Regions from separate parts of the Streptomyces sp. NPDC059092 genome, predicted to be linked through region 3. Evidence: riboswitches for the same ligand, from Rfam matches in the RefSeq annotation. Region 3 holds a riboswitch; each other region holds the start of a gene.
What was found. A riboswitch is a leader RNA that binds a small molecule or an ion and turns the genes downstream of it on or off. The one in region 3 is predicted to bind cobalamin.

Region 1 (2,255 bases), on a different contig from region 3:
GCCTCACCGACCTCCAGCCGCAGCAGGGCTTCGCCGCCCAGACCAGCGCCGCGACGGTCATCCTGGCCTCCTCGCACCTGGGCTTCTCGCTCTCCACCACACAGTCCTGCTCCGGCGCCGTGATGGGCGCGGGGCTCGGCCGCAAGGGCGGGGTGGTGCGCTGGTCCACGGCGACCCGGATGTTCGTCGCCTGGGGGCTCACGCTGCCGGCCGCGGGGCTGGTCGCCGCCGGCGCCGAGTTCCTGACCGGCCAGGGCGCCTGGGGCATCGTCGTCGTCGCGGTCCTGCTGGTCGCCGGTTCCGCCGGGATCTGGCTCGCCTCGCGCCGCCGTCCGGTCGACCACACCAACGTCACCGCCGAGCCCGCCGCCGGCACGGGCCTCACCGCCGAGCCGGCCGGAGTGGTGACCACCGCCATCGCGGCCGTCACCCCGCCTCCCCCGGCGGGCGCCGCCGGCCAGGACCTCTCGACCACCATCCCGGCCCCCGCGGCCACCGCCCCGGACCAGGCCGAACCGGCCCGCCCCGCCACGGTGTAAGGAAGCGACCCTATGAACATCGACTGGGCAGCACTCGGCTCCGTCTTCGGCGTCAGCCTGGTGGCGACCGTCGCCCTCGTGGGCCTCTTCACCCTGGGCATCGTGGGCCTCGCCAAGCGGGGATCCACGGCGGCACCGGGCCCGGCCGGAACCTCGGCCGCCGCCTCCACACCCGCCACCGGACCCGCGCCGCTCGCGGCCCGCGCCGGCGCCTACCTGTGCTTCGCGCTCTGCGTCGGGGCCGTCGCGTACGGGATCAGCCTCATCGTGGCCTGACCCCGACCGCGGTCCGCACAGGAGCCCCGCATCGGCCGACCGGTCCGATGTGGGGCTCCGCACACTGTCCCGTCGCAGGTCAAGGATGAGTTGACGGGTGTTGCGGAGCGTGGTGGACTTCCGGGGCCATTGACGACGGCAGCAGAGGAAGCCGGTGCGAATCCGGCGCGGTCCCGCCACTGTCACTGTGAGCCTCGCCTCCAGGAGCCAGGAACTCTCGCCGTCGCACTACGAACGTCGAACCGGGGCGCGGACCCTGAGTGAGGACACTTCGCCATGCCTGGCTGCGGTTCCGCCGCGCGCGGCGGCTCAGCCGCCCCTGCCGCCGAGCGGGTCTTCGCGTACGGCGCCGCCCTCGGCCTCCTGGGCGACCGGCTGTTCGGCGATCCGCGCCGGGGGCATCCGGTGGCCGCCTTCGGCCGGGCCGCGGGGGCCGTCGAGCGCGCGCTGTGGCGCGACCACCGAGGCTGGGGCGCGCTGCACACCATGGTCTGCGCCGGAGGCGCCGCCGGGGCCGCGGCACTGGCCGCCGCCGGGGTACGCCGTCACCCCGCCGCCTCCGTGGCGCTGACCGCGGCGGCCACCTGGGCCGTGGTCGGGGGCGCCTCGCTGGGCCGCGAGGCGCGGGCCGTCGGCGCGGCGCTGGCCGCCGGGGACCTCGAAGGCGCCCGGGAACGTCTGCCGAACCTGTGCGGCCGTGATCCGTACTCCCTGGACGAGGCGCAGATCGCGCGCGCCGTCGTGGAGTCCGTCGCCGAGAACACCTCCGACGCCGTCGTGGGCGCGCTGGTGTGGGGCGCGGTCGCCGGGGCGCCGGGGCTCGTCGGGTTCCGCGCCGTGAACACGCTGGACGCGATGGTGGGTCACAAGAGCGACCGTTACCGCCGGTTCGGCTGGGCGTCGGCCCGTCTCGACGACGTCGTGGGGTGGCCGGGGGCCCGGCTGACCGCCGCGCTGGCCGTCGTCGCCGGGGAGGACGGGCGCGGCGCGCTGCGGGCCGTACGGCGGGACGCGCACCGGCACCCGAGCCCCAACGCGGGCCCCGTGGAGGCGTCGTTCGCCGGGGCGCTGGGCGTACGGCTCGGCGGGACGCTCGCGTACGGCGGGCGCGTGGAGCACCGCCCCGTCCTGAACGGCACGGGACGCCCGGTCGGGGTCCCGGACATCGAGCGCGCCGTACGGCTGGCCCGCCGGGTCAACGTGCTCGCCCTCGCGGCCTGCGTCACGGCCCGTCTCGGGTACGGCGCGGTGCGCGGGATCAGGACCACCAGGAGGCGTGGATGAGCCGGAACAGCGGGCGTGCGGGGCGCGGCGGAGGGCTGCTGATCGCCGGCACGACCTCCGACGCGGGCAAGAGCGTCGTCACGGCGGGGATCTGCCGCTGGCTGGTGCGCCGGGGCGTGAAGGTCGCGCCGTTCAAGGGCCAGAACATGTCGCTGA
Region 2 (2,255 bases), on a different contig from region 3:
GAGTCCAGGATCGTCGCCCCGGCCGGAATGATCCCCACCCAGGAGGAGAAGGCGGAGCTGGCCGCCGCCGAGGCCGCGACGGTCCGTGAGAGCGTCCCGGCGGGGACGGGCCCGGCATGAGCGGACTCCGGAGCCGGACGGAGCCGGTACGGCACGTGGCCCGGCGGATCCGCTGGTACGTGCGCGAGTTCACCGGCGAGTCGGCGTACGAGCGCTACGTCGCCCACGCCGGCGCCGGTGACCCGGCGGGGGAGGTCATGACCCGCCGCGCCTTCGAACGCAGCCGCACGGACGCCCGCGAGGCCGACCCGCGCGAGGGCTTCCGCTGCTGCTGAGCGCTTGCCGAGGCCCCGATGAGGCCTCGTGGGGCCCTTTCCGAGGCCTCATCGGGGCCTTTCCCAAGCCTCACCGGGCCCTCGCCGAGGCTCTGCCGAGCCGCCGCTGATCTCGTACCGCGGCGACGTACGACACAACATCTGGGGGGTGGCGCACCGCGCGCCCCCCAGATGTATGCTCGACCTCGCTGTCGACGCAGGGGAATCCGGTGCGAATCCGGAACTGTCCCGCAACGGTGTACTGTGGCGCACTTTGTCGCGCCCTCCAGTCCGAACACCTGCCGGCAGCGCGTCCGGCTCGACCGAACCGGACGCCCAGACGTCCGGGCCTCGCGGTTGGGCCGGTGGACGCGGCGCGGTGTGCTGCCCTGCGATGGCGGGGGTACGTCCGTGCGCGCGGACCCGTGCTTCCCCGTGGCCCAGAGCCGAGCGAGGGAGAGCACCACGTGACCATCGCGCCAGCGGATCCGGTTTCAGCACCGACCGACCAGCGGACGGAGGCCGAGCAGCGGCCCGGAGCCGCGCAGGCACCGGCGGCCGACGCCCCCGGCACCGCGCTGCTGCGGACCCTGACCGAGCTGACCGCCGATCTGCCCGACGCCGACCCGGGCAGGATCGCCGCCGCCGCGCTGCGCGGCCGCAACGCCCGTTCGGACGAGGCCGAGTTGCGCGAGCTGGCCACGGAGGCGGCGGCCGGACAGATCTCCGAGGACCCGGCCTACTCCCGTCTCGCCGCCCGGCTGCTCACCCGTACGATCGCCGACGAGGCGGCGTCCCAGGGCGCCGTGTCGTTCGCCGCGTCCATCGCCGTCGGTCACCGCGAGGGGCTGATCGCGGACCGTACGGCCGCCTTCGTCACCCGCCACGCCGACCGCCTCGACGCGCTGATCGACCCGGCGGGCGACGACCGTTTCGGCTACTTCGGGCTGCGTACGCTCTACAGCCGCTATCTGCTCCGGCACCCGCTCACCCGTCAGGTGATCGAGACGCCCCAGCACTTCCTGCTGCGCGTCGCCGCCGGGCTCGCCGAGGACGAGAGCGCGCACGCGCTGGACGAGGTCGCCGCGCTCTACCGGCTGATGAGCCGGCTGGACTACCTCCCCTCCTCCCCCACCCTCTTCAACTCCGGCACCCGCCACCCGCAGATGTCCTCCTGCTACCTGCTGGACTCGCCGCTGGACGAGCTGGACTCGATCTACGACCGCTACCACCAGGTCGCGCGGCTGTCGAAGCACGCGGGCGGCATCGGGCTCTCGTACTCCCGTATCCGCTCGCGCGGTTCACTGATCCGGGGGACGAACGGCCACTCCAACGGCATCGTCCCGTTCCTGCGGACCCTCGACTCCTCCGTCGCGGCCGTCAACCAGGGCGGCCGGCGCAAGGGAGCGGCCTGCGTCTATCTGGAGACCTGGCACGCGGACCTGGAGGAATTCCTCGAACTGCGCGACAACACGGGCGAGGAGGCGCGCCGTACGCACAACCTCAACCTCGCGCACTGGATCCCCGACGAGTTCATGCGCCGGGTCGAGTCGGACGGCGTGTGGTCGCTGTTCTCGCCGGTGGACGTGCCCGAGCTGGTCGACCTGTGGGGCGACGCGTTCGACACCGCGTACCGCGAGGCGGAGGCCGACGGTCTCGCCCGCAGGACCATCAAGGCCCGTGAGCTGTACGGCCGGATGATGCGCACCCTCGCGCAGACCGGCAACGGCTGGATGACCTTCAAGGACGCGTCGAACCGTACGGCGAACCAGACCGCCGAGCCCGGCCACACCGTCCACTCCTCCAACCTCTGCACGGAGATCCTGGAGGTCACGGACGACGGCGAGACGGCCGTCTGCAACCTCGGCTCGGTCAACCTGGGCGCGTTCGTGGACGCGGCCACCGGCGAGATCGACTGGGAGCGGCTGGACGAGACCGTCC
Region 3 (2,255 bases):
CGCCACGCTCAGCCGGCCGAGCCGGGGGTACGCGGAGAGCGCGACCGTTCCGTCGGGGGAGGGGATCAGTCCGGGGGCCGGGGTCTTCGCCGCCCCCCGCGTGTCCTCCGCCGCGTCCCCCGCGTCCCCCGCCAGGACCTCGATCCCGGCCGCCGTCAGGCGCTCCGCCACCGCTGCCGCCAGACCCAGGGCCGCCCCGGCGGGCAGGTCCCGTACGCGCCAGGCGCCTGTCCCGCTCGCCCGCGCCGCCGTGAGGAAGGTCTCCGCCGCCAGCAGGGCCGCGCGCGGGCCGTCGTCGGCCGGGACGCGTACCGCCCGCTCCGCGTGCGGCGGGTGATTCGCCCCGATCCGTACCGTCGCGGTGCCGTCCCTTCGTGCGAGCAACGTCACATCCGCGTCCAGCGCCGCCACATCGCCCCGGCCGTCGTCCAGCGCGAACAGGTAGCGTCCGGAAAGCTCCGTCGCCGCGTCGCTCGCGCACAGCAGCTCGTCCAGCCGCCGGACCCACAACCCCATGTCCCCCGTGCCGAGTCCGTCGAGTCCGGCCAGCGGCGAGGCGACGATGTTCCGTACCCGCTCGTGCTCCTCGGACGGGAGCAGGCCCGCCTCGTGCAGCAGCGCCGCCAGCTCGCCGCCGCAGCTCGCGCCCAGCCCCCGCAGCTGGACGTTGCCCCGGGATGTGAGGTCCAGGTGACCGTCGCCCAGTCGCTCCGCAGTGTCCGCCAGGACGAGCGCCTGACGGTGCGTCAGCAGGCCTGCGGGCAGCCGGAGTCTGGCCAGGGCGCCGTCGTCGGCGTGGTGCAGCCGCAGCGCGCCGGGGCAGGCGTCCCCCCGTACCCGTACGACGTCCGGGACGCTGTCCCGTACGTACTCGCGTACGGGCTCCCGCGCCGCGCCCCGGAACGGAGCGCGCGCGGTGGCTTCGTCCCGGTTCACGGGTGTTGGCGAGGTGGGCGGCATGGCCGCGAGCATACCCACGTGGTCCTCGCGGCGGACTCACTCGTCCGGGCGCCCTCCCCGCCCGTGACCTCAGCACTTACTATGCAGACGGCGGGCCCGTCAGGCCCGTCACACGCCAGTGACGGCGTCATGGGGAGGAAGCCCGGTGCGAACCCGGCGCGGTCCCGCCACTGTGAACCCGACAGCTCCGGCCGTCGGGTGAGCCAGGAACTCCCGCCGTCCTCCACACCCGCCCGGGGCGCGGACCCCGAGGAAGGCCAGACGCCGCATGCTTCTGCTCCTGTCGACGTCCGACACCGATCTGCTCAGCGCCCGTGCCGCCAACGCGGCGGGGGGCCCGGTCCCGTACCGGTTCGCCAATCCCGCCCGGCTCGCGCTCGACGAACTGCCCGCGCTGCTGGAGGGCGCCGACCTCGTCGTCGTACGGCTCCTCGGCGGTCTGCGCGCCTGGCAGGACGGCATCGACGCGCTCCTAGCCCGGGACATCCCGGTCGTCGTCCTCACCGGTGAACAGGCGCCCGACGCGCAGCTCATGGAGGCGTCCACCGTCCCCATCGGGATCGCCGCCGAGGCGCACGCCTATCTCGCCCACGGCGGACCGGCCAACCTGGACCAGCTCGCGCGGTTCCTCTCCGACACCGTCCTGCTCACCGGCCACGGCTTCGAGCCGCCCGCCGCCGCGCCCACCTGGGGACGGCTGGAGCGCAAGGTCAGGCCGCCGCGCTTCGGCCGCCCCGGCCATTCGGTGACGGAGGTCGCGCCTACGGTCGCGGTCCTCTACTACCGCGCCCACCACATGAGTGGCAACACCGCCTTCGTCGAGACGCTGTGCTCGGCGATCGAGGACGCCTACGCCCGGCCCCTGCCGATCTTCGTCTCGTCCCTGCGCGCGCCCGAGCCGGAGCTGCTGGCCGCCCTGGGCGAGGCCGACGCGATCGTCACCACCGTGCTCGCCGCCGGGGGCACCAAGCCCGCCCAGGCGTCGGCCGGCGGCGACGACGAGGCGTGGGACGCGGGCGCGCTCGCCGCACTCGACGTACCGATCCTCCAGGCCCTCTGCCTCACCAGCAGCCGCGCCGCCTGGGAGGAGAGCGACGAGGGGCTGACGCCGCTCGACGCGGCCTCGCAGGTCGCCGTACCGGAGTTCGACGGGCGGCTGATCACCGTCCCGTTCTCCTTCAAGGAGATCGACGAGGACGGGCTGCCCGCGTACGTACCCGACCCGGAGCGGGCCGCGCGCGTCGCCGGGATCGCCGTACGCCACGCCGCGCTGTCCTTCCGTACGAACGCCGAGA

Region 1: linked by a shared signal. The riboswitch ahead of ACFXPL_RS31530 (cobalamin biosynthesis protein) and the one ahead of cobN (cobaltochelatase subunit CobN) in region 3 are both predicted to bind cobalamin.
Region 2: linked by a shared signal. The riboswitch ahead of ACFXPL_RS21790 (ribonucleoside-diphosphate reductase subunit alpha) and the one ahead of cobN (cobaltochelatase subunit CobN) in region 3 are both predicted to bind cobalamin.

What each region holds. Positions count from the first base shown of each region.
Region 1 is NZ_JBHZEJ010000076.1:21,562-23,816, forward strand. Features, by position in the region: gene ACFXPL_RS31520 (anion permease) at 1-539, shown strand, start outside; gene ACFXPL_RS31525 (hypothetical protein) at 552-815, shown strand; cobalamin riboswitch at 935-1,055, shown strand; gene ACFXPL_RS31530 (cobalamin biosynthesis protein) at 1,092-2,099, shown strand; gene ACFXPL_RS31535 (cobyric acid synthase) at 2,096-2,255, shown strand, end outside.
Region 2 is NZ_JBHZEJ010000038.1:4,669-6,923, forward strand. Features, by position in the region: gene ACFXPL_RS21780 (carbon starvation CstA family protein) at 1-120, shown strand, start outside; gene ACFXPL_RS21785 (YbdD/YjiX family protein) at 117-335, shown strand; cobalamin riboswitch at 494-636, shown strand; gene ACFXPL_RS21790 (ribonucleoside-diphosphate reductase subunit alpha) at 782-2,255, shown strand, end outside.
Region 3 is NZ_JBHZEJ010000028.1:32,649-34,903, reverse strand. Features, by position in the region: gene cobG (precorrin-3B synthase) at 1-960, opposite strand, end outside; cobalamin riboswitch at 1,034-1,194, shown strand; gene cobN (cobaltochelatase subunit CobN) at 1,229-2,255, shown strand, end outside.